2 regions of the Geobacillus sp. 47C-IIb genome follow, and region 2 is predicted to be linked to the other one. Evidence: predicted binding sites of a transcription regulator. Region 2 holds the regulator's gene; the other holds the start of a gene.
The links. Region 2 encodes NrdR, which represses ribonucleotide reductase genes. Its sites were predicted from a motif close to AACACNATATATNGTGTT; they were not measured.
Positions count from the first base shown of each region.

Region 1: IC804_RS03995 (ribonucleotide reductase N-terminal alpha domain-containing protein) is a predicted target of NrdR. The motif match lies at 963-980, and genes of this name have one in related genera.

Region 1 covers NZ_CP061473.1:794,715-810,684, forward strand. Annotated here, with positions in the region: gene IC804_RS03995 (ribonucleotide reductase N-terminal alpha domain-containing protein) at 57-839, opposite strand; gene IC804_RS04000 (lipoate--protein ligase family protein) at 1,102-1,938, opposite strand; gene IC804_RS04005 (rhodanese-like domain-containing protein) at 2,151-2,525, shown strand; gene IC804_RS04010 (ROK family transcriptional regulator) at 2,589-3,779, opposite strand; gene IC804_RS04015 (aldo/keto reductase) at 3,803-4,786, opposite strand; gene gcvPB (aminomethyl-transferring glycine dehydrogenase subunit GcvPB) at 4,928-6,391, opposite strand; gene gcvPA (aminomethyl-transferring glycine dehydrogenase subunit GcvPA) at 6,384-7,730, opposite strand; gene gcvT (glycine cleavage system aminomethyltransferase GcvT) at 7,750-8,847, opposite strand; glycine riboswitch at 9,037-9,125, opposite strand; gene IC804_RS04035 (DEAD/DEAH box helicase) at 9,343-11,007, shown strand; gene IC804_RS04040 (YqhG family protein) at 10,994-11,788, shown strand; gene IC804_RS04045 (YqzE family protein) at 11,865-12,044, opposite strand; gene comGG (competence type IV pilus minor pilin ComGG) at 12,090-12,479, opposite strand; gene comGF (competence type IV pilus minor pilin ComGF) at 12,614-13,057, opposite strand; gene IC804_RS04060 (competence protein ComG) at 13,036-13,362, opposite strand; gene comGD (competence type IV pilus minor pilin ComGD) at 13,346-13,783, opposite strand; gene comGC (competence type IV pilus major pilin ComGC) at 13,773-14,069, opposite strand; gene comGB (competence type IV pilus assembly protein ComGB) at 14,137-15,165, opposite strand; gene comGA (competence type IV pilus ATPase ComGA) at 15,162-15,970, opposite strand, start outside.
Region 2 covers NZ_CP061473.1:1,069,086-1,085,055, forward strand. Annotated here, with positions in the region: gene msrA (peptide-methionine (S)-S-oxide reductase MsrA) at 1-393, opposite strand, end outside; gene sspI (small acid-soluble spore protein SspI) at 535-744, shown strand; gene IC804_RS18480 (helix-turn-helix domain-containing protein) at 1,022-1,177, shown strand; gene IC804_RS05425 (M42 family metallopeptidase) at 1,505-2,590, opposite strand; gene IC804_RS05430 (dUTP diphosphatase) at 2,683-3,168, opposite strand; partial or broken gene IC804_RS05435 (DUF1294 domain-containing protein) at 3,184-3,434, opposite strand; gene rplT (50S ribosomal protein L20) at 3,505-3,864, opposite strand; gene rpmI (50S ribosomal protein L35) at 3,891-4,091, opposite strand; gene infC (translation initiation factor IF-3) at 4,104-4,625, opposite strand; ribosomal protein L20 leader region at 4,679-4,810, opposite strand; gene thrS (threonine--tRNA ligase) at 5,055-7,004, opposite strand; T-box leader at 7,054-7,280, opposite strand; gene ytxC (putative sporulation protein YtxC) at 7,326-8,201, opposite strand; gene dnaI (primosomal protein DnaI) at 8,391-9,332, opposite strand; gene IC804_RS05470 (replication initiation and membrane attachment family protein) at 9,344-10,735, opposite strand; gene nrdR (transcriptional regulator NrdR) at 10,840-11,301, opposite strand; gene IC804_RS05480 (hypothetical protein) at 11,369-11,767, opposite strand; gene speD (adenosylmethionine decarboxylase) at 11,891-12,265, opposite strand; gene IC804_RS18820 (hypothetical protein) at 12,435-12,563, opposite strand; gene IC804_RS05490 (glyceraldehyde-3-phosphate dehydrogenase) at 12,667-13,695, opposite strand; gene coaE (dephospho-CoA kinase) at 13,812-14,417, opposite strand; gene mutM (DNA-formamidopyrimidine glycosylase) at 14,446-15,270, opposite strand; gene polA (DNA polymerase I) at 15,509-15,970, opposite strand, start outside.

The DNA.
Region 1 (15,970 bases), 270 kb from region 2:
GCTTTAGGGTGTTCCAGCAATTCGCGAGATTTTACTCCCGCCGTTTTGCGCCCTAGTCAACGGGAGCCACCTTGCTCAACAAGGTGGGTCAGTTTGGCAATATCATCAAGCCAAGAAACCGATCCAGATGATTTACCGTTTACCCCGCGCGCGAGCGTATGGCGTGGCCGCAATGTCGAACCGTTCGTGCCAACCCCGCCGCCGCGGCTCATAATTTCCATTACCTGCTTTCGGTGTTCGGAAATGCCTTCCCGCGAATCTTTCACAAACGGCATCACATAGCAGTTAAAATACGTCACTTCCTTGCCCGAACCCGCTCCGTACAACACGCGCCCGGCCGGGACAAAGTTCATGCTCGAGAGTTCCTCATAAAATTTTTGGAACCACTCGTTGCGCTTTTCCTCTGTTTTCTCTACAGCAGCCAGCCCAGTTGCGTTCCGTTTCGCGATTTGTTCATAAAAAATTTCCAGCGGCTTGTCGATAATGTCAAGCGAGCGGAGCACAATGCCCGTTTCTGCCTCCTCGCCTTCAAGCACATGCCGGTATTCATCATCAATCAACACGCGCGCTTTTTTCGCGTCCCAGTCGATATCGACAATAAAGCCGAGACCACGGGCTGGAAATTTCGGATCCTCCTTGATCGTCAATACGACAAAATCGCCCGGCGCCAACGTCAGCTTTTCCGTATCCTTAAACGAATACCGGTCAAGCATTACTAGACGGGACACGCCTTTATGAGTGATGTGCATGTCCGGCGTAATCGGATGCACTTGCGGAAACAAACGAATATCCTCGTTTAGCTTCTCAATATTAATTTTCATTTTTTCGGACGACGCCACCGTCATTCTCCTATCTCTCCTCTTTTATATAATCTCTCACGTTTTGGCAAAGTTGTCCTGTCTTCTCTACCTTACCATACAAAACAGAAAAAAACAATATATAGTATGATTTTTAAAGAAAATCATACTATATATTGTGATTTAGAACAAATGATTTCATTTTTGTCAAGCAGAAAAAAAGGCAAAAAACGGCGAAAAGCGGAGAAAACCAGATGGATGATGCCGTTTTTGCCGGAAAATGAATGATTTTCCACATTGCTGCTTAGCGCTTAAAGTTCCATTCATCGCTTTCGTACTTTGTCCGCGCCAGCTCCTCGACATACGCCAACTCTTCAGCCGTCAGCGTATATGGCTCCAACAAGATGTCCAAACCTTTTTCAAACCCTTTGTAAAACGCCTCTTTCGCTTCCTCAATCGTTACCGTTCGCTCCGTCAGCTCGTTGATCGCGACCGCCTTGTTTTTAAAATTGCGCTGCAGCCGCTCTTTCACCCGCTCATTCGGATATTTAAACAAGCTGAACAGCAAGTCTTCGTCCAAATCAAGCAAAATCGAGCCGTGCTGCAAGATGACGCCTTTTTGACGCGTTTGTGCACTACCGGCCACTTTTCGTCCTTCGACAACGAGTTCGTACCATGATGGTGCGTCAAAGCAAACGGCTGAACGCGGGCTGCGCAAATCCGCTTTTTCTTCTTCGGTTTTTGGCACGGCAAAATACGCGTCAAGCCCAAGGAAGCGAAATCCTTCCAAAATGCCTTGGGAAATGACACGGTACGCTTCCGTCACTGTCTGCGGCATGTCCGGGTGCGATTCTGACACGATCACGCTGTACGTTAATTCTTTGTCATGCAAGACACCGCGCCCCCCGGTCGGACGGCGGACAAAGCCAAGGCCGTGCCTTTTCACCGCCTCTAAATCAATTTCTTTCTCCACTTTTTGAAAATAGCCGATTGACAATGTCGGCGGATTCCAACCGTAAAAGCGGACCGTCGGCGGAATTTTCCCCGCGCTGTGCCAATCCAAGAGCGCCTCATCAAGCGCCATATTAAACGACGGCGAACAGTCGCCGGAATCGATAAAGCGCCACACTTCTTTTGCCATCGTTTCACCTTCTCTACGATTTCGAGCATGCGATATAGGGCGTTACAGCGGCTTGTCCGCAAGGCGGATTAGGCCGCCTTCTCTGTCACCTTTACTAGTTTAGCAAACAACGCCGGCTAAGGGAAGAAAAATGACATTATGAAAACACTTTGCTTCTAGGAGACAACTCTATATAATAGGAATAGTGGACGAAGGGAAAGGAGGCCTAACGGGTGGAAGCATTGCTTATTATTCTTGGCGCAATCCTCGTATATTCCGTCATCACCTATTTGTGGCAACGGAGAATTGTCAAAGCATTGACGGAAGAAGAGTTCCGCGCCGGCTATCGAAAAGCGCAATTAATCGATGTCCGTGAACCGGATGAATTCGCGGGTGGACATATTTTAGGGGCGCGCAACATTCCGCTCACTCAGCTGCGTATGCGTATGAAAGAACTCCGCAAAGACCAGCCCATTTATTTATATTGCCAAAACGGGCTGCGCAGCGGGCGGGCCGCACAAATGCTTTACCGAAAAGGATACCGCAATTTGTACCATTTAAAAGGCGGATTTAAAAAATGGACGGGGAAAGTAAAGAAAAATTCCTAGCTATTGCAAAAAAAGAGGCGCTCTGCTAGAAAAAAGCAGAACGCCTCTTTTCGCTTGCAGCGATTAAAGCGACGATTCAAATTCCGGCGGCAGAACGACCGCCTCTAATACCGATGCGGCTGCGCCAATGGCGCAACTTTTTTCTTTCAGCTCCGAGACAATCATGTACGGCTCATTTTCATTTTTAACGAGAATGCGCTCTTCCACTTCTTTGCGCGCTGCTCGGAGTATATAATCACCGGCGCTGGCGAGCGGACCGCCGATAATGACTGCCTCTGGGTTGTACGCATAAATCACCTGCAGCAGCCCGATACCGAGATAGCGGCCCGTTTCTTCCAAAATACGCGCCAGCTGGTCATCGCTTTCGGCCGCCAACGCCATCGCGGCGATGGAAAAGCGGTCGTCAAGCCACTCTACACGTCCCTCTTCCGCCAAACGGCGTTCAATATATTTTTGCGACGCGTACATTTCCCAGCAGCCGATGTTGCCGCAGTTGCAGCGGACACCGTTTAAGTCGATCGTATGATGGCCGATTTCACCCGCCAGCCCGTTCACCCCTCGATACAGCTGATGATGAAGGACGACACCGGCGCCGATGCCAATGCCGGCGCTAATATAAACAAAATGGGCAAACTCCTTGCCGGCGCCGAACCATTTTTCTCCGAGCGCCGCCAGCTTTGCCTCATTTTCGACGATGACCGGATATTGCGGCCACTGTTTTTGCAAAGCCGAGGCAAGTGACACATCGCCCCAGCGCAAGTTCGGCGCGAAAATGACCGTCCCGCTTTCTGTGTGAACGATGCCAGGGACACCGATCCCGATCCCCATCACACCGTACGGCGTTGCTGGCGCTCGACGGATAGCCGCCTCAATCAGTTCGACCATCTCACTCACAATCGCCTCCTGCCCCTCCTCTGGGCGGAACGAACGCCGCTGCTCCCAAATGATTTCGGCATTTAAGTTCGTCAAAACAGCATATAAATAATTGACGCCAAGCTCAACGCCGATGAGCGAGCCGGCGTCGGCGTTAAAGCGAAGCATCAGCGGGCGTCGGCCGCCAGTCGAAACGCCGATTCCACTTTCGTGGACCAAATGCTCGTCAATGAGTTCATCGACGAGAGCGGAAACGGTCGCTTTGTTCAATCCGGTTATTTTCGCAATGTCGGCGCGTGAAATCGGATGTTGGTCGCGAATCAATTTCAACACAAGCTGTTTATTCATTTTTTTGACAAGAGTAATGTTTCCTGTCCGCACGTGACTAGTCATCCTTTTTTCGTTTAGTATGCCCCGCGAATGTGCGGATGCACTTCAGTCTCGTAAAACTGGCGAAGCCGCGCCATTTCTTCTTCACTGAACGATGGCACCGCCAACGCCGCCAAGTTTTCTTCGACTTGTTTCACCGTTTTAAATCCTGGAATGGCGCACGTCACTTCTTCATGGTCAATGACCCATCGGAGCGCCGCTTTCGCCATGCTGCCGCGCCCATCGGCAATCCAACGCAGCTTGTCGGCGAGCTCCACCCCTTTTTCAAACTCCAAGCCGCCGAACGTTTCCCCTACATTAAACTGTTCACCGTTGCGGTTGAAATGGCGGTGATCATCCTCAGCAAACGTCGTTTGCTTCGTGAACTTACCAGTCAGCAGTCCGCTGGCGAGCGGAAGGCGGACCAAAATGCCGACGCCGCGCCGTTTCGCTTCCGGAAGCAGACGCTCGAGCGGCTTTTGCCGCAAAATGTTGAAGATGACTTGCAGCGCGCTTGCCTGCGAATGCTCGATGACGTACAGCCCTTCTTCTATCGTTTCAACGCTGACGCCGTAATAGCGGATTTTTCCTTCCTGCTTTAACTTCTCTAACACTTCAAACACGGCGCCTTGCTTTAAAATGGAAAACGGCGGGCAATGAATTTGATACAAATCAATCGTCTCGCGGCCGAGCCGTTTTAAGCTTGCCTCACAATATGCGCGCACGGACGCTTCGGAATAGTTGTTTGGGTCATGGATATCGCCGGCGCGACAAAACTTCGTTGCTATGTAGATGCGGTCTTCCTTCCCTTTTGTCGCCTTCGCCAACAGCTCCTCGCTATGGCCGTTGCCGTACACATCAGCCGTATCAAAAAAGTTAACCCCCTGCTCAATGGCGTAGGCGAGGGCGCGCAACGATTCTTGATCGTCGACTTTCCCCCATGAGCCGCCGATCGCCCACGTACCGAAGCTGAGTTCGCTCACTCGAAGGTCGGTACTTCCTAACTGCCGGTATTGCATGTCTCACTCCCCCTTATTCATGGATCACCGCCATTAGTTTATATGATAAACTAACTAAACTTTTCTGTCAACGCTGCAATAGCGGCGCAGCCGGGCTAAACGAAACGGCCCGCCCATTTTTGGACGAGCCGCTTATCGGTATTAGTTTTTCGTTTTTTGATAGCGCAAAATCGGCTTGCGGGCCGCAGTCGTTTCATCGAGCCGTTTAACAACAGTCGTATGCGGCGCTTCTTGGACGATTTCCGGAGTTTCTTCCGCTTCCTTGGCAATTTGAATCATCGCATCGATAAACGCGTCAAGCGTTTCTTTCGATTCGGTCTCAGTCGGTTCGATCATCATGCACTCTTCAACGATGAGCGGGAAGTAAATCGTCGGCGGATGGAAGCCAAAATCCAGCAGCCGCTTTGCTATATCCAACGTTCTGACTCCAAGCTTCTTTTGCCGTTTGCCGGAGAGAACGAACTCGTGCTTGCAATGGCGGTTATACGGCAAATCGTAATAGTCGGCAAGTCGACGCATCATATAGTTGGCGTTTAAGACGGCGTATTCGCTCACCGCTTTTAAGCCGTCCGGCCCCATCGAGCGGATGTACGTGTACGCCCGGACATTGATCCCGAAGTTGCCGTAAAACGGCTTGACACGTCCGATCGATTGCGGGCGATCGTCATCGAGATAATAGCCGTTTTCTCCTTTGGCAATGACCGGCTTCGGCAAAAACGGGATGAGGTCAGCTTTCACCCCGACCGGACCAGAACCTGGGCCCCCGCCGCCGTGCGGGCCGGTAAACGTTTTATGCAAGTTCAAATGGACGACGTCAAAGCCCATATCACCTGGTCGCGCCTTACCAAGAATGGCGTTTAAGTTCGCGCCGTCATAATACAGCTTGCCGCCCGCCTCATGGACGATTTCTGCCATTTCGACGATCTGCTCTTCAAACAGCCCGAGTGTGTTCGGGTTTGTGAGCATAAGCGCCGCTGTATCCGGGCCGACAACGCGCTTTAAGTCCTCTAAGTCAACAAGTCCATCAGCAGTCGAGCGAACCGTAACTGTTTCAAAGCCGGCAACCGTTGCCGACGCCGGATTCGTGCCGTGCGCCGAGTCAGGAACGATCACTTTCGTCCGTCCGAAATCGCCGTTTGCTTCGTGATAGGCACGGATCATCATCAGCCCGGTCCACTCGCCGTGAGCGCCAGCCGCCGGTTGCAGCGTAACTGCATCCATTCCGGTAATTTCTTTTAAGTGCTCTTGCAAGTCGTACATGAGTTCAAGCGCCCCTTGCACCGTTTCCTCCGGCTGCAGCGGATGGATGTGAGCAAACCCGGCGAGACGGGCGACATTTTCATTGATTTTCGGATTGTATTTCATCGTGCACGACCCGAGCGGGTAAAATCCTGAATCGACGCCGTGGTTCCGCTTGGAGAGCGCGGTATAATGGCGCATTAAGTCCAATTCTGACACTTCCGGCAGCTCCGGCTCCTCAGTGCGAAGATAATCAGCCGGCACAAGCTCGCTTACATCAACAGCAGGAACGTCAAGTGTCGGTAAGCTGTAGGCAATTCGTCCTGGCTTGCTTCGTTCGAAAATGAGCGGTTGATCGTTATGCATGGCCATCCCCCAATTCGTTTACAAACCGATCGATTTCTTCCTTCGTCCGCAGTTCTGTGACAGCAACGAGCATATGGTTGGCAAGCTCCGGATAATCGAAGCCGAGATTATAGCCGCCGATGATCCCTTTTTGCCGCAGGCGGGCGTTGACATCATCGACCGGCTGGTTGAGCCGGATGACAAACTCGTTAAAAAACGGGCCGGCAAATGGCGATAATAAGCCGCGTTTTTGGAGCTCGCTTTTCGCATAATGCGCCTTTTGCATGTTCATCGTCGCCATCTCTTTCACCCCCCGCTTGCCGAGCGCCGAGAGCGCCACTGAAGCAGCCAAGGCGTTTAACGCTTGGTTTGAACAAATGTTCGATGTCGCTTTATCGCGACGTATATGCTGTTCACGTGCCTGCAACGTCAACACAAATCCACGGCGACCTTCCTCGTCGGTCGTCTGCCCGACAAGACGCCCCGGAATCTTCCGCATGAGCGGCGCTTTGACGGCAAAATAACCGCAGTGTGGACCTCCAAATTGCATCGGGATACCAAACGGCTGCATATCACCGACGACGATGTCGGCCCCAAACTCCCCAGGCGGGGTCAAAACACCAAGGGCGAGCGGATTGCTAGCAACAACAAATAAACTCTTCTTTTCATGGACGAGCGGCTCAATCGCTTTAAGCGGCTCAATCTGGCCGAAAAAGTTTGGATATTGGATTACAACGCACGCCACATCGTCTCCCATTTCGGCTGCAAGCACCTCAAGATCAATGACACCGCCGTTATACGGAATTTCTTTCACCTCAAGCCGCTGTCCGTTCGCATACGTGCGCACGACTTCACGATATTGCGGATGGACGGCGTTAGAGATAAGCACTTTGCGGCGCTTCGTATGGGCCGCGCTCAGCAGCACTGCTTCTGCAAGCGCCGTGCCGCCGTCATACATCGACGAGTTGGCGACGTCCATGCCGGTCAGCTCGCACACCATCGTTTGGAATTCGAAAATGGCCTGCAGCTCGCCTTGCGAAATTTCCGGCTGGTACGGCGTATACGCCGTGTAAAACTCGGAACGCATTAAAACATGGTCGACGACGGCTGGAATATAATGATCGTACACCCCAGCACCTAAAAAAGAAACATATTGTCTCGCATTAGCGTTTTTGTCCGCCAGCGCACTTAACTCTTTCCACAGTTCCGGTTCCGATTTTGCCCGTTTCACATTCAGTTCACCGCGGAAGCGGACTTGTTCCGGAATGTCAGCGAACAGCTCATCGATCGAGGCAACACCGATCGTCTTCAACATCTCTTGTTTGTCTTCTTCCGTCATCGGCAAATAACGGTGGAGCACAGTTTTCCTTCCCCCTTACTTATGACTTGGCCCGCTTGTAAAACGGGGTCGGTACAATGGTTGCTTTCAATCGTTTGCCACGGATGTCCACTTCTACTTCTTGGCCAATCGCAGCCACTTCCGCTTTGACAAGAGCTAGACCGATGTTTTTTTTCAACGTCGGCGACTGCGTGCCGGTTGTGACGAAGCCAGCTTCTTCGCCGGCGGCAAACACGCGGTAACCGTGGCGCGGAATGCCTTTATCGATCATCTCGATGCCGACAAGCCGACGCGGCGGCCCAGCTTCTTTTTGCTGCTTCAGCACGGCTTGGCCGATAAATGGCGGCTCTTTTTCCGTTTTGACGGCAAAGCCGAGCCCGGCTTCAAGCGGCGAGATCGTTGCTGAGAGTTCTTGGCCGTAAAGCGGCAAACACGCTTCAAAGCGGAGCGTGTCACGCGCCCCTAACCCGCACGGGAGGACGCCGTCCTCAGCTCCAGCTGTCAAGATAGCCTCCCATAAAGTAATGGCATCTTCCGCTTGACAGTATAGTTCAAACCCGTCCTCACCGGTATAGCCGGTACGGGAAACGAGCGTCTTTACGCTGGCCACTTCCACACCATCTTGGAACGAAAACGGACGCAGCGCCGACAAATCCATATCGGTCAATTTTTGCAGCACGCGTTCGGCAGCTGGCCCTTGCAAAGCAAGCAACGCCGTTTCCGCCGACACATCCTCGAGTTCGACGTCACCATCTGCGTGCTCGCTTAGCCACGCAAAATCTTTTTCCGTATTTGCAGCGTTGACGACAAGCAAATAGTCGTCTTCCCCTTTTTGATAAATCAACAAGTCATCAACGGTGCCAGCGCTTTCATCACACATGAGCGTATATTGCACCCGTCCCGGCCGCAGCTTAGCGACATCGTTCGTCATCAGTTTTTGCAAAAAAGGGAGACTGCCACCGCCGCGGACGATGATTTCCCCCATATGGGAAACATCAAACAGCCCGGCGCGCGTTCTTACAGCATTGTGTTCTTCCTTGATGCTTGAAAATTGCACCGGCATTTCCCAGCCGCCAAATTCAACTGTCTTGGCGCCGTAACGGGCATATACCGGAAAAAGTGGCGTGCGCTTCAGCATCCGATTCCCTCCTTTTTAATCTGTGACGCAAAAAAAGGACAGACTCCACCCTTTATATAAAAGGGGGCTCTGTCCTGGCACCTGAAAGTTTCCCGTCGACCATCGATCGACACAGCCATTAGCCGTTGACGCTGGCCGAGCGGTTTCCTCTTGGGTGGTCCGCCTATGGGCAGACGCTCTCCAGAGCTGCGTCAAGCAAGAGTCTTTTTGCCTGAGAGATTCGCGTTTCCGCTTGCTCCTTCGGCGCTACATTCCGTAGTCTCTCCCCTTGCCGTCATCCGCCGATTCATAAATTTTTCCAAAGCGGGCATACTAAAAACGCCCTTATCAATCATTCATAAGAATGTTCTAAATTTATACTACCATTAACCACATAAAAAGGGCAATAGAAAATAATCGAACTTTCATAGGAATTAAATACAAAATTGTTCTTATTTTGTTTAACATATAACCTATCATCCACACAAATATTCGTAACAAGGGAAGGGGATGGCCATGGACATCGAGATAAAAATGGACGAAACATGGAAGGAGGAGTTTCTTGAGCGCGTCGAAAAAGACGGTCCATGGGCGAGCTGGGAAATGTACGAGTTAGCGTTAGAGGCCGCCCATCATTTAAGCGTGCCGGAATTTAACGGCTTGCAGGCACCGAAACATTTGCCGCATTTAACGATTCTGCCGCACCAGCTTGAAGTGGCGCGCCGCGTCGTCGAAGAGATGAATGGCAAAGCGATTTTGGCCGATGAAGTGGGTCTTGGCAAAACGATTGAAGCGGGGCTCGTCCTCAAAGAATACATGATTCGCGGTCTTGTCAAAAAAGCGCTCATTCTCGTTCCCGCCTCCCTTGTTTCACAATGGGTGAAAGAGCTGAACGAAAAGTTTTTCATCCCGGCCGTCCAGCAAAAAAAGAGCTATGTATGGGAACAATGCGACATCGTCGTCTCATCGATCGATACAGCGAAAAAACCGCCGCACCGCGACATCATTTACGAGCAGCCGTATGATATGATCATCATCGATGAGGCGCACAAATTAAAAAACAACAAAACGAAAAACTACGAGTTTGTGCAAAATTTAAAAAAGAAGTTTTGTTTGCTGCTGACAGCAACGCCAATCCAAAACCGGATCGAAGAAATTTTCAACCTTGTCTCGCTCCTAAAACCTGGCCATTTAGGCAACGCCGAACAGTTTGCGAAAACGTATGGCAAAACGCGAGCGGTGCAAACAAACGATCATTTAAAAGCGCTCGTCAACAAAGTGATGATCCGCAACCGTCGTGCCGACACACCGATCGAATGGTCAAAACGCCACGTCGAGCCGGTGTTGATCGAGTTTACAGACGAAGAACGCGAACTGTATGAGGCAGTAAAGGCGCTCCGCCATGAATCGTTCGCCGGTTCGTTTTCGCTTATCACGCTCCTTCGCGAAGCGTGCAGCAGTCGTGAAGCGTTGTTTTTAACGATTAAAAACATGATCGATAAGTGTGAAGGGGCAGTTCCGGAAGCGCTTGAACATGTGCTTGAAAAAATCAACGCTGTCACAACGAACTCAAAGGCGGAAAAAGCGCTCGAGCTCATCCGCTCCATTAATGACAAAGTGATTATTTTCACCGAATATCGGGCGACACAGCTCTATTTGCAATGGTTTTTAAAGCAGCACGGCATTTCGTCCGTCCCGTTCCGCGGCGGCTTCCGGCGCGGCAAAAAAGACTGGATGCAAGAGCTGTTTAAAAACCATGCTCAAGTGTTTATCGCCACCGAAGCGGGCGGTGAAGGGATCAACTTGCAATTTTGCCGCTACGTCATCAACTACGACCTGCCGTGGAATCCGATGCGCCTCGAGCAACGGATCGGCCGCGTCCACCGGCTCGGCCAAACGGATGATGTCCACATTTACAATTTCGCCGTCAAACAGACGGTTGAAGAACATATTTTAACGCTTCTGTACGAAAAAATCCGCTTATTCGAGCGAGTCGTTGGTGAACTGGATGACATTTTGGCAAAAATGAACCTCGCCAACCTCGAGCATTATTTTGAAGACGCCCTCGTCCATTCGCGGAGCGAAGGGGAAATGAAAATTAAAATGGAAAATATTATGGCCATGATCGAGCTGGCGGAGCAACTCGGAAAAAAAGGGGGCGAACGGCATGCAGCAACATGAAATCCGCCGTTTTGTCGAGCGTTACTTTACGGCGAACGGCTGCACCTTTTTAGAAGCAAACGACAACTATATGACGATCCAGCTGACGGCAGAAATGGATAAAGAACTGATGAATCGGCCGTTCTATTGGCATTACATCGAACGGACGGGCGGCGTTCCGCAACCGATGCAGCTGACACTGATCACCCGTCCAAACGAGCAGACGAACAAGCTAAAAGGAGAACGGCTTCATTTCGGAGCGCCACGGCTGCACCAGCTGTTCCGCTCGGCCCAAAAACGCGGCAGCTTTATCCGGCTGTACGAAGAACCAGAGTCCCCGCTCAATGGAAATGCTGCCCTTCATCCGTGGCTTGGCATGAACGTTGTCATTTCGTATGAATGCGACCGAAAAAAAGATGATCTCGTTTCACTTGGTCTTCATCTAATCAGTGGAACAATCATCGAATCGTTTCATGAACGGCTGCGTGAGCGGCGGTTGACGCCGAAAATCCCGGATTATTGCTTCACCATTTCTCCGCTCATTAAGCCACGAAGCGGCATCAGCCGCCTTGAACAATATATTCGCGGCCGCATCGCCGCTGACGACCACACATGGGCCGACGAAGCGCGCCAACGCTGGGCCGATGATTTGGCGCTGCTTGATGAGTTTTACAAAGATACAGAAGAAAAGCCAGAATGCTATTATATCGAAAAAGAAGCGCTTGAAAAGCAGTATAAACCGCGCATCACCGTTTCTATCATTAACGGCGGCCTGTTCTATTTAATGCCCCGCTCCTCATGACACCCCTATAACCGGGCAATCTGGCGCCGTTTCAACCAAAAAACACCCGCCAGCCGACAAGGCCAGCGGGTGTCCGTCATGAGCGGCGCCGAAACAACAAGCGGAACGAAAGCGGCATCAGCCCGAACAGGCGGTAAGAGAGCGGAGGCTTCTCTTGTTTCCGCTCACTTCGCCGCCGTGTCCGTTCCTCTTTCGGCATATCCATGTATGCGACAAACTGCTGGGTGACAAATTTGACATAATCATTGACCGCCATCAAAGTCCCCCCTTTTCCTTTTAGTTTTTCCGTCTCTTTCCTTTTTTAATCGTTTTGCTCGCTCCACTCGGTGATATGGAGCGCTGGAAGCATGACCGTAAACACGACACTTCTTCTAAATCCGGATGACGAGCGGACAGACAAGGCGACACGGACGCTCGTTTCCCCTTCTTTTTCCCAACGGTAGACAGCCGTCCCGCGCGGGTACGTCCATTCCCCTTCGCGCACGGTCATCGTTGGATCCGACAGTGCGATTTGTTCTTTCACGTCAAACACGGCCATCTGCACGAGCTCATCGGCTTCGGCCGCCTGTCGATCGGCATGCGCCGCCTGTTGTTCCACTTCATACAAAAGCACGATGTGCGTGACGGAAAAAGCGAGCAGCAAAGCAACAACCGCTACAAGCGGAAAAACGACGCCGTCCTGACGTCCCATCTCTCCCCTTCTACTCCTTTCTTTGTTCCTCCGTCCTTTCCTCTCAAAAGTCAATGCAGCTCGTCGCCCAAGCGAGCGAAAGGAGGTATAACGGCTGCTAAGAGCCGCTAGCCATTCAGTAAAAAATCCTCCCACTAAAACGCCCGCGCCACAAACGCTTCATAAACTATTCCATCGGTAGCTGTCACTTGCACAAACAGACCACGGATGCCCGTACTGTATGAAACAGCACGCACATGACGAAGTGCTGTTTCGTTGCCAGTGCCGTCCACTTGGCGGATGATGTTGGATTTTACTAACGAAAAGCTCACCTTGTCGCCATTCCATTTTTGCAAATAAAGCGTCGCCCCGTCCGTCGACCATCGTTCCGTTTCATGCAATTCGATTTGCAGTTGCTGCAAAAACAAACGCCACTCAAGGTGCGTAAACCCATCAACTGACACATCAGCACCAAGCGGGCGGACGGATAGCAGCGCCGGGATGACCGCAGCAACGGTCAACGCAGCCGCCAGCGCCAACAGCGCTTCCAAAAGCGTAAATCCCGACTCTCTCCCTGCTACCGCTTGCCGTACCCGCACCGTTCCACCTCGCGGCCGACGTAGTCGTTCCAACGCACGCATACTTTCCACATCTGCCCTCCTTCGTTGCGCGCCTGCAAACGAAACACCGTTCGTCCATCTGCCACCGCCGTTTCGCCGACAAGCGGCTCTTCATACAAAGCGATCGTTAACAGCCGGTGCGCTTTTTCCTCGAGCACGAGATTGTTTCGCTCAAGTGTGATTTGCATATACAAGGGAAGGAGGACAACAACCGCCGTCCATAACAATGCTAGGGCAAACAACGCCTCAACGAGCAAAAATCCGCCGCTACATTTTTTGTACATAAAACCGCCCTTTTCCGAGCAAAAACGTCACTTTATAACTGTTTTCGCTACTTTTTACCCAAACAGTCCCGCCTTGTTCAATATTGCCGTTATCAGTAAAGACGACCGGATTGCGCAGCGTGCCAATCTGAAACCGCCATGGCGCCGGGAGCGTGCGGACGACGATCTGCTGACCACTCTCCGCATCAACCACCCGATACTCACCGCGTCCTTCGGTGAAAAACACGGATACTTTCCCTCGCTTGGCGATGGCATGCTGCTGAGCGCCATACAAATCGGCTCGCAGCAGCGCCAGCATATACGCTTCCTCACGCTGCTGCATGATCCCACCAAGCTCTGGGACGGCCAGTGCCGCCAACAGAAGCACGATCGACAAAACGACTAGCATTTCAAGCAGCGTAAACCCACCGTTACGAGCCAATTTCGCTCACATCGCCATTCTCGTTAATTTTGATCGCATGACCGTTCGGGCATTTGTCCGATTTAATATAACGGCCATCAAGCAATTGTTGAACGGTTGGAATTTTGTTATGCTCCATCTCATATGCCTTCACTTGCGCCTGTACCGTGCTCAAAAACGCCTCACATCCTTTGTCGTTAATCATGCCGTTATGCTTTGTGATGTTTGGAATCGCAACTAACAGCAACACAGAAATGACCATTAACACAATGAGCATTTCAATAAGTGTAAACCCTTTTTCGTTCATGGCAACTCCTCCTTCATATCGTCAGTCTCACCTCTCATCTTTAGCCGCCGCATATTCCTATGCAGCTTTACAGCCCGTTCAACATCGAAAACATCGGCAGCAAAATAGCCAAATACATGCCGACGACAAGCACCCCGACTGCTGACAACAAGAGTGGCTGCACAAGCTTCAACGCTGTTTCAAGCTTCTTTTCGATCACTTGCAGCAAAAACTCACCGTAATGTTCGAGCTCTTTGCCAAGTTCGCCGTTCGACTGGCCGTGGCGGATGACAAGCGCCAGCTCCGGTTCATAATAGCGGACAACGCTGACGAGATGATCAAGCGGCATCCCTTTGACCAACCCATCACGAATTCGTTTACCTTCCATTTGTAGAAACGGCCAAGAGAAAGGCTCACTGAAAACCCCGAGGGCTTCGTAGACAGACAACCCCGCTTGCAGAAGACGGCCGAGCTGGCGGGCCATAACATACGTAACCAACAGTTTCACAACCGAAGCGCACCACGGAATGGACAAGGAGAGCTGAAGCTGGCGGGCAATCGGCCAGCGGCGGAAGAAAACAGCGTAAAACAGCCAGGAGAATATGGCGAAGGAAGCGATGACGACCAACGCCATCGGAGCGTGAGCGATGAGCGCAATAAGTAGAGAAGTTTGTTCATTTTCAGGTGAAAGCGCCGCGGCGGTTCGCTCAAATTGCGGAAGCAGCCATCGTTCCATCAATAGTAGCATGACGATGAGCAAAGCGAAAAGAAAAAGAGGGTAGCGCCCAAAGCGGCGCAGCTGTTCACCGAAACGCGCTTTTTGTGCGAGCGCCGCCCCCGCCTCCGCCATGCCGCGCGGCAAATCGCCATGCCTTTCGGCAAAAAAGAGCAGGCTGACAGCAAGACGGTCGACAGGCAGCTCCTCGATGGCGGCAAACAACGGCAAACCGGCCCGCAGCTGCTGCAAGCAACGTTCAAGCTCCAACCGGCGCTTCATTGGGGCTTGGATGGCTAAAAATTCGAGCGCTTGTCCGAGCGGATAGCCGCGCTCAAGCAGCCGGCCAAGTCGAGCAAAAAACAATGCTTGTTCAGCAAGCGGCCACGTTTTCTTCTTCATCGTTCTCCCCCTCCGACAAGTTCAAGCGCGCGAGTCGGCAAATACCCGAGCGCGATTCCTTTGCGGATAAGGCGTGCTAATGTCAGATGCGGGCGGAGCCGTTGCTCGCCTTCCCCCGACAGCGAACGGATGACATCAAGGAGCGCTGAGCCGTAAAGCAGCTCATGAACGGCAGCACGCCGTCTTCGTTGAAGCCGACGACAAGCCGGATGGCAATTGTCACCGCATAGCGGGCAGCGAAGCTCAACAAGACGCTGCGCCGAAACAGCAAGCAACGTCTCAGCCAAGTCGCCGGGAGACACCCCGAACTCATGGAGCCGATACACTGCGCCGACTGCATCAGCAGCATGCATGGTCGATACCACCAAGTGCCCTGTCAACGCTGATCGTACGGCGATCGCTGCCGTATCATGGTCGCGGATCTCGCCGACCATTAACACATCCGGGTCATGGCGCAAAGCGGCTTTCAAGCTGGCTGCATACGTGATACCTGCTTTTTCATTGATCTGCACTTGCAAAAACCGATCATTCCGTTTTTCAATCGGATCTTCCAACGTGATAATGTTACGTTGTCTTTCCGCTTGGCAAACGTCGAGAAGCGTATACAATGTCGTCGTCTTTCCCGACCCGGTTGGGCCGGTCAGCAACACGAGTCCTTGTGGCTGCTGCATAAAGGAAAACAATCGTGCGGTGGAGTGGGAAAATAAGGATAGTTCACGAAGCGGCAGCGAAAAGCGCTGCGGTAGAAGGCGGATGACGAGGCTTTCATCATAAAGCGTCGGCAGCGTGGATAAGCGCAAATACA
Region 2 (15,970 bases):
TGGCAAAATTTTTGTCACAATCGGCTTTGAGAAACGCCCACTTTCTTCTAACGCCCGCTTTGACTGCTCAGCGAGCCGGCGCTGTGTTTCGTTATGGTAAAAAATCGCCGTCCGGTATTGCGGTCCACGGTCATGAAACTGACCGCCGTCATCGGTCGGGTCAATTTGGCACCAATACAGCTCTAAAAGCCGCTCATATGGGAACACGTCCGGGTCAAACGTGATTTGCACCGCTTCATAATGGCCGGTCGTCCCTGTTTTCACTTGCTCATACGTCGGATTTTCAACATGCCCACCCGTATAGCCAGAGACGATGCCGTAAATGCCGTCCAGCTCTTCAAACGGCGTCACCATGCACCAAAAGCAACCTCCAGCGAATGTCGCTTTTTCCATTGTGTCGTCACCTCATACGTCAAGTTTCTTCATTTTGATATTTGCTCCCCATTATACCATAGACGTGAACCACCGATGTATAAATCCGCTGCCATTGGCAAACGATAACGTTGTACAACAACGGCAAACGAGGTGATGACAATGAATTTAAATCTTCGCCATGCGATTATGCACAATGTCGCAAACAATTCGAAAGATCAGCTCGAAAATACGATTGAAGACGCGATTCAACGTGGTGAGGAAAAGTATTTGCCCGGCCTTGGCGTCCTCTTTGAAGCCATTTGGACGAACGCCAATGAGCAGCAAAAAGACATGATGCTCTCCACGCTCGAGCAAGCAGTCAAACAGTAAGCAGTCGCTGGCGCTGCGGTCACCCTTCCCGCCTAGAAGGCTGATGAAACACAATGACTATGGGAAAAGGGAAACGTATTTCAACTTGAGAACGCCTACTATGAAGCTACATGCTCTGTTTCATCGCCCGCCTTCTAAACAGCGCCACCCCCAACACCTCGCCTCAACGAAAAAAGCCCGCCCGACTAGGGCGGCTTTTCCATTTTGATATAATAGGTAATCATAACAAATTGGAAGGGGAAAAACACTGCTGGTAAACAAAGCATATCCATTTAGAATCTATCCAAACAAAACATTTGGTTGTTCTCGATTCGTCCTTAACTTCTTTTTGAACAAGCAAAAAGAAAAAATAGCTATTAGCCTGAGGGATCCCTCAGTGTTCGCAGGAATCTCCCACTTCAAACAAACTGTAAGGCGGTTAAGCGGTGAGTAGTTCAACTCTCTTTCGGCCAATCATATCCCTCTGCTTACTAAAATAACTGCCCTGAGGCACGGCTCAACTAGTGAGACCGTTTTACTGCCGTCAATGCAAAAGCGGGTTGGAATACATCCGCCGGCAAAGCGAAAAACGGTCACAACATGTTGACCAATCAAGAAATTGGATAACAAGCGCCGCATACAAACCAGCACAATAAGTAGCGCTGTTTCTACCAAAAAGAAGGTGTCCCAAAACGTTCGGGACACCTGTTTCCTGTTCTGTATATACGCAGATCTTTTTCGCTAAAAGAGGCTGCCTTTTCAGGCAACCTCCTTACGCTCGTTATTCAAATGTAATTTGGTTCACTTTATCAGCATCAAGCCGTTTAATGACTTCAACTAATAGCTTGACCGTGTTTTCATAGTCATCGCGATGCAAAATGGAAGCATGCGAATGGATGTAGCGGGTTGGAATGGCAATCGTCAGTGACGGGACACCGCTGCCGGTTAAATGAATCGCCCCCGCGTCCGTGCCGCCGCCTGGCATGGCGTCAAAGTGATACGGAATGTTCAGCTCTTCCGCCACTTCGATGACAAATTCGCGCAAACCGCGATGCGACACCATCGTTGCATCGTATAGGACAATGTGCGGGCCGGCGCCGAGCTTGCCCATCGCTTCTTTTTCCGAGACACCTGGCGTATCGCCTGCCACGCCGACGTCAACGGCAAAAGCGATGTCCGGTTGAATGAATTGGGCAGCCGTGCGCGCCCCGCGCAAACCGACTTCTTCCTGTACCGTGCCGACACCATACACCGTGTTCGGGTGGTCAACGCCTTTCAGCTGCTTGAGCACATCAATGGCGATCGCACAGCCGATCCGGTTGTCCCACGCTTTGGCTAACAGCATTTTTTCATTGTTCAACACGGTAAACTCAAAATACGGTACGATCATATCGCCTGGGCGGACGCCCCACTCCATCGCTTCGTCACGGCTCTTCGCACCGATGTCAATGAACATATCTTTAATATCAACCGGTTTTTTGCGCGCCTCCGGCGGCAAAATGTGCGGCGGCTTCGAACCGATCACACCGGTGATGTCGCCCTTTTTCGTTACGATGGTCACTCGTTGGGCGAGCATCACTTGGCTCCACCAGCCGCCGAGCGTTTGGAAGCGGATGAATCCTTTATCATCGATTTGCGTGACCATAAAGCCGACTTCGTCCAAATGGCCGGCAATCATGACTTTCGGTCCGCCAGCTTTTCCTTCTTTTTTGGCGATCAAGCTGCCGAGACCGTCGGTCGTTACTTCGTCCGCATATGGGGCTATGTATGTTTTCATCACTTCGCGCGCTTCCCGTTCATTGCCCGGGACACCTTTTGCATCCGTCAACGCTTTCAGCATTGTTAACGTTTCGTCCAATTTTGCCATCTTGACACCCCTTTCCGTTTTTGTCCACTTTTTCATTATACCTGAAAAAGCTGGCGGTTGGCAAAATTCAATCATTTGCTCTCCAAAAAAGCTTAATACCGTTCGTTTTGCCGTTGATGGTTCACTTCATTTTTTCGACGGTACGCGGCGGTGATTTCATCTGGCGAAAAACCGAGCGCCGCGCCAAGGCACAAATATTCGGTAAACAGCTCGTGATAATCCGCACTCGCTTTCGTCATCCCGAACCGGTCAGCGGCGCGAAACACGGCGAGAAACTGTTCAACTAGCGGCCGTTGTGCCGAAGGAGACGTTTCACTTTCATAGAACAACCCGCATTCGAGTCCGAGCGACAAAAGGAAGTGCAACCCATCGACGTACTCTTCAAGCACTTTCTCTGCCGGTGAAGACGGCTTAACGCTCCAAAACTTAAAACAGCGTGTCTCGTTCGCCAGCTCACCAAGTTCAACAAGAAAAGCAAGATGCTTGCGCGCAAACAAATCTTCAGCCTCTAGGCCGTGCTGCGTTTCAATGCGTGTGTCTAACTCGCGTTGCATGTCGTAAAGCAAAGGCCAGTTCATTCTCTTCTCCCCTTTCTACCTCATCCACAGCCAATAAACAACGAACTCCGCCGCTGCCAACAGCGGCAAGCCGTATCGAAACACGCGATGGCGCGTTTTATGGCGAAACGTATACATGCCCGCCATAGCTCCGAAAGCTCCACCCAACCACGCCAGCAGCCAAAGCGTCCGCTCGGCGATGCGAAAACGATGGCGTCTCGCCTTATATTTATCAAGCCCCATGGCAAAAAAGCGAGAAGATTGACGGCTATTGCATATTGTATCATAAGGCCCCTCCCTCACTCCATTTCCTATGTAAATAAAAACGGCCATCCCCGTTCAGGATGGCCATTCGTATTACTTATTCAAGTTCGCTTTTGCCAAGTCAGCGAGTTGAGCGAACGCTGCTTGGTCGTTTACCGCCAAGTCAGCAAGCATTTTCCGGTTTACTTCTACACCGGCCAGTTTCAAGCCGTGCATGAGGCGGCTGTAGGACAAGCCGTTTTGGCGAGCTGCCGCGTTGATACGCGCGATCCATAATTTACGGAAATCGCGCTTCCGTTGACGACGGTCGCGATACGCGTACATGAGAGATTTCATAACTTGTTGGTTAGCAACTCTATATAACGCGTGTTTCGCGCCGAAATACCCTTTCGCAAGCTTTAATACTTTTTTGCGACGTCTGCGCGTCACTGGTCCACCTTTTACGCGTGGCATAATTTTTCCCTCCTACTGATCGGTCATTATTTCAAGTTGTCAAGCATTTGACGAATGCGTTTGAAATCGCCAGGCGAAACGAGCGCCGCTTTGCGAAGATGACGTTTTTGCTTTTTCGTTTTGTTAGCAAACAAGTGGCTCGTATACGCATGACCGCGTTTTAATTTGCCGCTCGCCGTTTTTTTGAACCGTTTGGCCGAGCCGCGGTGAGTTTTCATTTTTGGCATCGTAGTTCCTCCTTACTTGTTGTCATTTTTCGGTGCCAGCACTAAAAACATGTTGCGCCCTTCCAATTTCGGCGCCGTTTCGACGACCGCGATATCAGCGCATGCTTCCGAGAAGCGGTCAAGGACGCGCTGCCCGATTTCTTTATGGGTGATCGCCCGCCCTTTAAAGCGGATCGTCGCCTTCACTTTATCGCCTTTTTCTAAAAACTTGCGCGCATTGCGTAGTTTCGTATTAAAGTCGTGTTCCTCAATCGTCGGGCTGAGGCGCACCTCTTTAATGTTGATCACCTTTTGCTTTTTGCGCGCTTCTTTTTCTTTCTTTTGCTGCTCAAAGCGGAATTTGCCGTAGTCCATGATACGGCAAACAGGCGGTTTGGCGTTCGGGGCGACAAGCACAAGGTCCAAGTTGCGTCTTGCCGCGATCTCGAGCGCTTCCTGCTTCGACTTAATGCCGAGCTGATCGCCGTTTTGATCGATTAAGCGCACTTCGCGGGCACGAATTTGTTCGTTGATAATAAAATCTTTGCTAATAATGAGCCACCTCCAAGGTTTTTTCCGACTGTCTTGTTTGTCGGCAGAATCCCGCTCCTAACAAAAAAGCGCGGATGCACAAGGCACCCGCGCACGATGTTCGAATAAACCATTGACGAACCGTAACAACCTGCCAACAGCCACTTAAGCGTCGGTCAGGTGAGAAGCGGGTGCTTCTGCTTTCGTTACAAACAAGCAATCATTTCACTTTATACACTATACCACCTTGGTGATGGCATGTCAAGGATCCATTCTTGATAAACACAACGTCCTTTATTATAGCGGATCATTGTTTCGTTGACAAGAGAAAACTTTTGATTTGTGACAAAAAGTTTTGTTGCCCTTCGTGTTCCCGTTTCTGAGGCAGCGCAGCTGTTCACCTGAAAAAAGCAGCCCGGCAGGCGGGCATGCCGCCTACGGGCCGCTGTTGGCTCATCGTTTTTTCACTCGTTTTTGCCGCACATCTTCTTCTAGCATCGCGATAAACTTGTCAAGCGCCACAGTCTCGCTTTCTTTTTCACCGTAGCGGCGGACGTTGACCGCTCGCTCGGCCGCTTCTTTGTCGCCGACAACGAGCATATAAGGAATTTTTTGCATTTGCGCTTCGCGGATTTTATAGCCGATTTTTTCATCCCGTTCGTCGACTTCGACGCGGAAGCCGTTTACTTGCAGCGCTTGTTTCACTTCATACGCATAATCGAGATGGGCTTCCGACGATACCGGGATGACTTCCACTTGCACCGGGGCGAGCCACGTTGGAAATGCCCCTTTGTATTCTTCGATCAAGAAGGCGACAAACCGTTCCATCGTGGAAACAACGCCGCGGTGGATGACGACCGGGCGGTGCGGTTTTCCATCTTCGCCGATATATGTTAAGTCAAACCGCTCCGGCAAGAGGAAGTCAAGCTGTACAGTCGACAGCGTCTCATCTTTGCCGAGTGCCGTGCGCACTTGCACATCGAGCTTCGGTCCGTAAAACGCTGCTTCCCCTTCCGCTTCGTAGTAATCGAGGCCAAGTTCATCCATCGCCTCGCGCAGCATGCGTTGCGCCTTTTCCCACATCTCGTCGTCGTCGTAATATTTTTCTTTATCTTGTGGGTCGCGGTACGACAGGCGGAACGAATATTCGTCCAGCCCAAAGTCTTTGTATACTTCCAAAATCAAATTAACGACGCGCTTAAACTCGTCTTTAATTTGATCCGGGCGCACGAAAATATGGGCGTCGTTGAGCGTCATGCCGCGGACACGCTGCAGTCCAGTAAGCGCCCCGGACATTTCGTAGCGATGCATCGTGCCGAGCTCGGCGATGCGGATCGGCAGCTCACGGTAGCTATGAAGCTTGCTTTTATAAATCATCATATGGTGCGGGCAGTTCATCGGCCGCAGCACGAGCTCTTCGTTATCCATTTCCATCGGTGGGAACATGTTTTCTTTATAATGGTCCCAGTGTCCTGAGGTTTTATACAGCTCCACACTACCGAGCACCGGCGTATATACATGATCATAACCAAGGGCGATTTCTTTATCGACAATGTACCGTTCAATCAAGCGACGGATCGTCGCCCCTTTCGGCAACCAAAGCGGCAGTCCTTGTCCGACTTTTTGTGATGTCGTAAATAGCTCAAGCTCTTTGCCCAATTTGCGATGATCGCGCTCTTTCGCCTCTTCGAGCAACTGCAAATAATGGTCCAGATCTTCTTTTTTGAAAAACGCCGTACCGTAAATACGCTGCAGCATTTTGTTGTTGCTGTCACCGCGCCAGTAGGCCCCCGAGATGCTGAGCAGCTTGAACTCTTTGATTTTCCCGGTCGACGGCACGTGCACACCCCGACAAAGATCGAAAAACTCGCCTTGCTCGTAAATGGAAATCGTCTCGCCTTCCGGAATATCGTTGATGAGCTCCAGTTTCAAGTGATCACCAATTTTTTCATACAGGCGAATCGCCTCGTCGCGGCTCACTTCTTTGCGAACAACGTCAAGATTTTCCTTTACGATTTTGCGCATTTCCGCCTCAATTTTCGGCAAATCATCCGGCGTCAGCTTATGTTCCATATCAATATCATAGTAGAAGCCGTTTTCAATGACCGGGCCGACGCCAAGCTTGACGTTGTCATACAGCCGCTTGATCGCTTGCGCCATTAAATGGGCGGTGCTATGACGCAAAATATCAAGTGCCTCAGGCATGTCCTGGGTAATAATGACAAGCTCGCCGTCTTCTTGAAGCGGCGTGCGTAAATCAACAAACCGGCCGTTCAGTTTCCCGGCAATCGCTTTTTTCTTCAATCCCGGACTGATCGAGGCAGCGATGTCCTCAGTTGACGTTCCGCTCGGAAACTCCTTTTTCGCCCCGTCCGGGAACGTAATGCGAATAACGTCTGGCATGAAGTTCACTCCTTTACCTTAATGTCAAAATAAAAAAACTCCTCCCTCATAAAGGGACGAGTTTTTGTCGTGGTTCCACCCTTCTTCCCATGGCAAAAACAAAGCCATGGCTCAACACATATAACGGCCGTCGACCGGCGGCAACTACTAGACGTCGCGTTCGCTACCGCAGCTCTGAGGGGGTAAGCACATTTTTCGTGTTAGGAAGGTTCCAGCCAACGCCTTCCCTCTCTGGAAACCGTAAAAATGCGCCCATGTCCTCATCATCGCTTGTTTTCGTTCACTTTTATGACGTCATTATAGCGAAAACAACAGGAAAAATCAAGATTCTTCTCGATTTCCAGCGTTAGCGGTAAACAGATGGGCAAAATCAGCGCGACGCCGAAGGCGAAGCCGCTCTTGGAACACGTTTTGCATCGTCTGCACCATGCCATCATCCGGATGATCCGTGTACAGCTCGATTTCAGCCGGAGCAAGCGAAATAAGCGGCGCCAGAACGGAAGAATCGATATACATCGGCTGGCTGAAGACGAGATGGCGATCAATCATTTGTTTTACTTCAGCCATCGACAATTCCCGTCGGCTGCTGTCATAAAACAAAAAGTGTGGCGGGTCATGTACTAAGTAGAGGCGCGGCCATTGCGGCGTCCGGGTGGCAAGGCAGTCACGCAGCATTTGCACAAAGTTTTGGTATTCCTGTTCTAGTTTGTATTCATCAATCGCCAGCTCGACGTAATGCTGGAGGCGCTCCATATACGACTTTAAGCGGAATGTAACGAATGAAGAAAACGAAAACGATAATCCGTCACGCAAAAAGGAAGCGAATGCGCTGCGCAGAAGCACTGCACGCGAAGCGGCAAACTCCCCGCCTTTCCGGTAGTCGCGCCGCTCACCTTCTAAAAACGAATGGGCGAGCGCTAAAATTTGCTGTTGCTCCTCCACATCACGGAAATAAAAGACGTCGGAGATGATCGATAAGAGCAACCTGTCTTCCACAACCCTCCTCACAAACGCCGTCATGGCTGGTATGATATGCTCCTCAAGCACGTGCTTCTCCTCGCCATGTATGTAAACCGCCACGGTTTTGCGTCCATCGTAAGCGGCGTGAAACAGCGGACAGGCATCCTGTTTCCGTTTGTTCAGCAGCCAAAACAGTTTCTCCGCCTCGCTTGCCTCGTCAAAATGGATTTCGATCACCCGCTGTCCCCCCTTAATTCGAGATCAATGCTTGGTTTATATATATGGGGACAACCAGCTGTTTAGACTAAAAAAAGAGCCAAGCTTAACGGCGTTTCACCTGAAGGGCGGCAAGACAAAAAAAAATCGGCGTCCTACTTTTGGAAGCCGATCGTAAGAGAACGTTGCTGCGGGATCCTAGTACGCCTATTAACCGTTTTGCTCGCGACGGTTTGGCCCGGTCAGCTCAATCGGGTATGCCAAATAGCGAATCCGTTCCATAATGCGCGCCGCCTTCACTTTCTCTTCCTCGCCGCGCTGCGAATACGTTAAATGATGGGCAAGCTGCTGCATATCAAAGTTGGATGTAAAAAAGGTCGGCAAGTTTTCAAACATCCGGTATTGCAAAATCGGACCGAGCACGTCATCGCGCACCCAGCTTGACATCGACTCAGCACCAAGATCATCAAGCATCAAAATCGGCACTTTTTTCACGTAATCCAGCTTTTCGTTCATCGTCTGATCTTGGAGCGAATGTTTCAGTTCACGAAACAGCTCCGGTACATAGACAATGAGCGATGGGATGTTTCGTTTGGCAAGCTCGTTGGCGATCGCGCCAAGCAAATACGTTTTGCCGACGCCAAACGATCCGTGCAAATATAACCCTTTCATTTTTTTTCCTGGCTGGTATTCTGTCACAAACTTCTCGGCGAACTTGATCGCTTTAATCCGCCCATTATCGCTAAGATCAATATCAGACAGCGAGGCGTGCAAAATTTCACGCGGTACGAACATGCTTTGAATCAGCGATTCTTGCTGTCTTCGCTCGTCATCCTGCACCTTTTTCGGGCAGCGGTCATACTCGGTGTCAATCCGTCCACCGGTGACCACCAAATTCGGACGGTATCCCGGCAGCATGTTCGGGCATTGCTCGAGCCCTGGGCATTGGCGGCAGTGCTGGCTTTGCTCAATAAATTCATACAGCTTCATCAAACTGCGGTCAACCATGTCGTTTGACAACTGCCGCTCGTGTGCCCGCAAAAACGGCTGCACGTCCGGATGTGTCAAAATATAGGTCCTCATTTGTTCATAACGCTGCTTAAACCCTTGGTTGCCAAGCAACCGCTGCAACAAGTGGTTTACTCGTTCCATTGCTTTTACACCTACGATCCATCACGATATTTTTTCAGCCGTTCTTCAAGCTCTTTGCGCGCCTGTTCCACATCAAAATCGTCATCGTCCGGTTGACTGTAATCCATCTTCAGCCAGTCAGGAACAATTTCTGTGCGCACGACTTTTCGCACTGGCCGTGCCCCTTTTTCTTTTTCATTCGCCCACTGTTGGTATGTTTTTGCTTCCTCTTTGGCTAACTCCATGGCCTCTTTGACCGTCCGCACTTTTTTGCGCGCCCAATGACTGGCGATTTTTTCGACATATTTTTTTGATAGTTTCATATTCGTCCGCAGCATAACGTAATAAATCAACACGTTGACAACACCAGGAAGAAGCTGCTGCTGAAACATAACGTCTTCAATCAACTGCAAATCCCCTAGCGACGGTTCAGCACCACCTGAAATTTCTTTCAACAGCTGACGTGGAGAAATCGTTTCGAGCTGCTTCATCAGCTGCTCTTCCTTCGTGCGTGGTTCAACATTCTCCATCGTCCGATGGGCGAGCGGCTGCACCCGCTCGACAAGCCGCGGTGCAGCACCGCCATGCTCAAGCTCATACCATTCACGCGCCGCTTGACGCAGCGCATCAATATCGATATGGTAAGCGGGATCGATGACACCAAGAACGATTTTTTGCATTTCAAGCGGCGGAATGCCGTATAAAAATGCCAACTTTTTAATTGCTTCTTTCACTTTTGCCGTCACTGCTCGACGCGGCACCAATTGTTTCGACAGTCCAGCAAAAAACAGTTCAAAATCAAACACGTCGTCATCGAGCGTATACGATGCCCCGTCCCGCCCAATATGCACCTTTCCGTCCGGCGGCTCGAGTTCATGTCCGGCTTCTTCGCTAAAACCGGCGACGATTTGTTCAGCTTGGACGGCTGAAAAGACGTCAGAAAACGAACGTGTCACTCGGGTAAACTTCGTCTCGTCAATCGAGGGACGGGCAAAAAACTCGTTCAGTTGGGCAAACAAATGGCGACCGACTTGCCGATACAAAAAGACACCGAGCATTTCGTCGCGGAAAAACTGATCGGGCGCCAGCGGCGGACGCAATTCATAAAGAAACTGTTTCGGCTCTTCCGTTTCCCAAACACGGACGTATGTATTCAACAGTCCGATTCCTTCAAGTTTGAGCCGTTCACTATAAATGTCCGGCAGCCCGCATTGCATAAGCGCCATCAGCCGATGGTGAGTCGCTTCCCGGCCGCCGAGCAGCTCAAGTTCCCCCCAAAGCGTCATATAAAGCGCGAGCGCGCGATAGCCAATGAGCGGCTGATAGAGCATTGTCAACACTTTTCGATCCACATCATGCAATACTCCACGGCTTTGTACCATGTACCGGTCGACGGCAATCAGTTCTTTCCAATGATGTTCCATCGTCCCAACCTTCCATTTCGTCGTATTCGTTTCAACCCGCCTCTCTCCTTTCCTGCCCGAAAAAACGTTGAAAAAAGGGCTTGCTGCCTAACGCGAAAGCCCTTTTACCGCTGTCCTTTTTTAATCAACTCTTTTAGTTCTTCAATAAATACATTAATATCTTTAAACTGGCGATAGACGGAAGCAAAACGGACATAAGCCACTTCATCGATGCGCGACAGCCGTTCCATGACCATTTCACCGATCGTTTCGCTTTTCACTTCCGATACGCCTTGATTACGCAACTCTCGTTCGATTTCTTGCGTCACTTTTTCCAGTTCTTCCAACGCCACCGGCCGTTTTTCACACGCTTTAATCAAGCCACGCAAAATTTTTTCCCGGCTGAATTCTTCGCGCGTCCCTTCTTTTTTCACGACAATGAGCGGCGGCTCCTCGATCCGCTCAAACGTCGTAAACCGATAATGGCACCGTTCACACTCCCGCCGACGACGGATCGAACGGCCTTCCTCGGCTGGACGCGAATCAAGCACGCGCGTGCCTTGATGATGGCATGACGGACACCGCATAACATTCACTCCGTTTGTCTTCTTATTTTCTATCATACCGGAATGGAGAAAAGCAGACAAGCCATAGTTAGCCGTTTAACCCGGAGCCGATATACGGCAGACGGGCATCAAGCTTCCGGTACAATTCGAGGATCACTGCCCGGCTGGAGCCAAAATCAAACGGCAACACCTTCGTCTCCGTCGTCACTGAAAAGTCGACCGCTGTTTCAAACGGACGAACCGAAACGACGGTAGCAACAATAAACAACTTTTTGCCCCGCCGTGTCTGAGCACAAAGCTCGCCTCGCTCCTCGGAAACGGAAAGCAGCTCGGCGTTAGGTAACGACGAAAGCAGCTCTTTGACTGCTTCGATGACAGCACGGTTGGTCGCCTTGTAATAATGGCTGCGCAGCTCGGAATCTTCATGGGTTTCCCGCGTTTCACAATGGTTCGTCAACGCATACTTCAACTTCTTCCACACGCTCATAGCCACGTCTCCCTAGTCGTTCTTTTTCTTCCATCATACCATGATTTTCACCGCTGTTGTACCGTCGAAGAATAAAAAAAGGAGCGTTCCGCTTACGCTCCTTTCGGTTCCGTCGTTATGGAATTACAGCGCGTGCGCCTTTTTCACTTCGATTGGACGCATGCCGCGCGGAAGTTCAATCGTTTCTCGCGTTTGTGCGCCGAGCTGTTCTGCGATGTAGTCAGCGGCAATCGTCGGGTCTAAATGGCCGCATGTATACACATCAATACTCGCATAGCCATGTTCAGGGAACGTGTGAATTGTTAAATGAGATTCCGAAATAATGACAACTCCGCTTACGCCTTGTGGAGCGAATTTATGGAACGCGACTTCACGAATTTCCGCCCCTGATTTTAGTGCGGCGTCAACAAATGTTTTTTCAATAAAATCGATATCATTCAGTTTGTCAAAGTCGCATCCCCAGAGTTCCGAGATAACGTGACGACCCATCGTATCCATGCAAAGAATCCCCCTTTTAACCAATTTTCTCAAATAAAAAACAGATTGTCGTTTGCAAAATGGCATGTATAACTACCACGGGGGAAAGTTAGTCCTAAGAGGTCCTAACCCTTTAAGTAGTCACATTACCTTTGCCGTTAAGAAGTTCACGAGACATAGTATACTTTGTTTAGGGGTTTTTTGCAACAGCCTTTTTTAATTTTTTTACATGAGAAAAACAAGAAACGCCCAAGCCGCTCAACATCGGCTTGGACGCTTTTTGGAAACGGATTGGATAAGCCTTGCGGCGAATGTTCAAGCAACCAGTCAGCGAACGCCCTCCTACGTACCATCACACTGAGAAGCGGGGATACCTTGACTCAAGGTGATAAAATAACGCCGGCGGATGGCCGGCGAAGTGGTTACGCATTGACGTGAAGATGTTCGTTCATCTTAGCAGCGACAAGATGCGCTAAGTCGACGACGCGGCACGAATAGCCCCATTCGTTGTCATACCAAGCGAGCACTTTCACTTTCCGTCCATCGATCACCATCGTCGACAAACCATCAATGATCGCTGAATGCGGATTCGTGTTGAAGTCGATCGACACAAGCGGTTCCATCGTGAATTCTAAAATTCCTTTCAGCGGTCCGTTAGCCGCGCGAAGCAACGCCTCGTTCACTTCATCAATTGTCACATCCCGTTTGACATCGACGACCAAATCGACAAGCGAGACGTTTGGCGTCGGGACGCGCAGCGCCATGCCGTGAAGTTTTCCTTTCAAATGCGGTAACACTAAGCCAAGCGCTTTCGCCGCCCCAGTCGTCGTCGGAATGATCGATTGTGCGCATGAGCGGGCGCGGCGCAAATCTTTATGCGGATTGTCAATATTTTTTTGGTCGTTCGTATAGGCGTGAACGGTCGTCATCAGCCCATTTTCAATTCCGAACGCCTCATCAAGCACTTTCACGACAGGAGCGAGACAGTTCGTCGTGCACGAAGCGTTCGAAATGATGAAATGACGTTCGATATCAAGCATCTGTTCGTTGACGCCAACGACGATTGTGACATCCTCATTTTTGCCCGGAGCGGTTAAAATGACACGCTTCGCCCCAGCGTCTAAGTGGAGGCTCGCTTTCTCACGAGAATTAAATTTTCCAGTTGCTTCAATGACGATATCGATATCAAGCTCTTTCCACGGCAGTTGCTGCGGATCGCGCGAGTTCAATAGCTTCACTTTTTTTCCGTTGACAAGCAGGCCGTCTTCTAAGGCGGTGACGTCCCCGTCAAATTTGCCGTGGTTCGAGTCGTATTTCACTAAATGGGCTAACGTTTCGGGCGGATAGCTGGCATTGACCGCCACAATATCGAGATCAGGAGAATTGATGGCTCTCCGGAAAACCATCCGTCCAATTCGTCCGAATCCGTTAATCGCCACTTTCGCCTTCATTCACCTTGTTCTCCTCTCATATATGTTATACTATTTATCGCAATCTGTATAAATAGTATATCATATTTTTCAAGAATGTGGAGAGCAAAATGACAAAAAACAAACAAAAAAGACGCCTATTTTTCCAAGGCGTCCCATTGTTGCAAAATCGACAATAACTGTCGACGCGTCTGTTCCACCGTTCCGTTATTGTCGATAACTGCATCAGCACGTTTTACTTTTTCTTCGAGCGGCCACTGAGCGCGGATGCGGGCGATCGCTTCCTCCTCGGTGAAGCCGTTTCGCGCCATGAGGCGACGAAGCTGAACGTCATCATCAACGTAAACGACGAGCACTTTATCAACCCAATCGGTCAGTCCGCTTTCAAATAAGAGAGGAATATCCAAGACGACCGTTTTTGCTCCGGAACGAATGAGCTCCTCTTTTTCCGCAAGCATTTTCCGGCGCACAGCCGGATGGACGATGGCGTTCAGCTTTTTCCGCTCTTGTTCGTTGTTAAAGACGATCGCTCCGAGTTTTGCCCGGTCGATCTCGCCGTTCATCTGCAAAATGTCCGGACCGAAGGTAGCGACGATTTGTCGATACGCCTCTTCTCCTGGTTCAACGACAGCTCGCGCCGCCTCATCCGCGTCAATGACCGGAAGGCCGAGTTCGCGCATCATGGCACTGACCGTACTTTTCCCGCTCGCGATTCCCCCAGTCAACCCGATGGTTACTGCCATTTGATTTCTCTCCTTTTTCGTTTGTCGCCTACCGCTGACAGTGCGGGCAATAGTGCGTGCCGCGGCCGGCGACGACCGTTTTTTCAATCGGGGTTCCGCACCGTTTGCACGGCTCCCCTTTGCGGCCATATACGAACAAGCTATGTTGGAACGTGCCCGTTTCCCCTTGCGTGTTGACGTACGTTCGCACCGTGCTTCCCCCCTTCATGATGGCCTCACCGATGGTGGCGACCATCTGTTCATGCAGCCGCTTGATTTCTTCGTCTGTCAGTGAAGCGGCCTGCCGCTCGGGAAGAATGCCAGCGCGAAACAGTGATTCATCGACGTAAATGTTGCCAAATCCAGCGACGACGGTTTGGTCAAGCAGCAACGCTTTCACAGTCCGTTTCGTTTTCGCGGCCCGCTCCGCCAATACGGCTGGAGAAAACGCCGGGGAAAGCGGCTCCGGCCCCAATTGATCAAGCGGCGGCTGGCGGTCTCCCTCCTCCTTGGCATACACATGCATCGTTCCGAACTTGCGCACATCGCGATAACGGAGCTCACTATCGTCAGTGAAGCGGAACACGACGTGCGTGTGCGGGTCAAGCGGTTCGTGTGCATCAGCAACGGTGTAACGCCCTTCCATGCGCAAATGGGAAACAAGCATATCTTGGTCAAACAAAAACTTCAAAAATTTCCCTCGCCGATCGATGCCGCGCACCGTCTGTCCAACAAGCCTTGCGGCAAATGCCTCCGGATCTTGTGGATGACGAATGATGTTCGGCCAAAAAATTTGCACATCCCCGACCGTTTTGCCAACAATAAGCGGCAGCAACGTGCGGCGGATCGTTTCCACTTCCGGCAATTCTGGCATCACGTTCCCTCCTTTCTTTGCTCGTTTGCCTGTACAATCACAAAATGCAGGCTGGCCGGGCAGAGAGCCTTTTTCTTCCCTGTCGTTCACCGGCGTCCCGACTCAAGCCAAGACGACTTCTCTTTGTTGATGTCGACTTGCCCCGCAACCGGGCAAAAGCTTTTTCCCATTCGCATCAGCCCGGCTGGGAGAAGTTCTTTTTCTATGATTGGCCGGCCCGTTTCCGCCCCCGTACCCCTTATTTGGCATCATACCATGTTGGGCCGTAATGGTAGTCGACTTTCAGCGGCACGCGGAGCGTAACGGCCTGCTCCATCACTTCCGGAACAAGCTCACATAATCGCTCAATTTCCTCTTTTGGCGCTTCCAAAATGAGCTCGTCATGCACTTGCAGCAAAAGACGAGCCTGAAGCTGCTCTTCTTTCAGCCGTGCCGCTAAATCAATCATCGCTTTTTTAATAATGTCAGCGGCGCTTCCTTGAATTGGCGTGTTCATGGCCGTCCGCTCTGCAAAACTGCGGACGTTGAAATTGCGGCTTGTAATATCAGGCAAATAGCGGCGCCGATGCAACAGCGTTGTCACATATCCTTTCTGTTTCGCTTCTTGCACAATGTTTTCCATATACTGCTTTACGCCCGGAAAGCTGGCGAAGTAACGTTCGATAAATTCGGCAGCTTCTTTGCGCGTAATGTTCAAGTT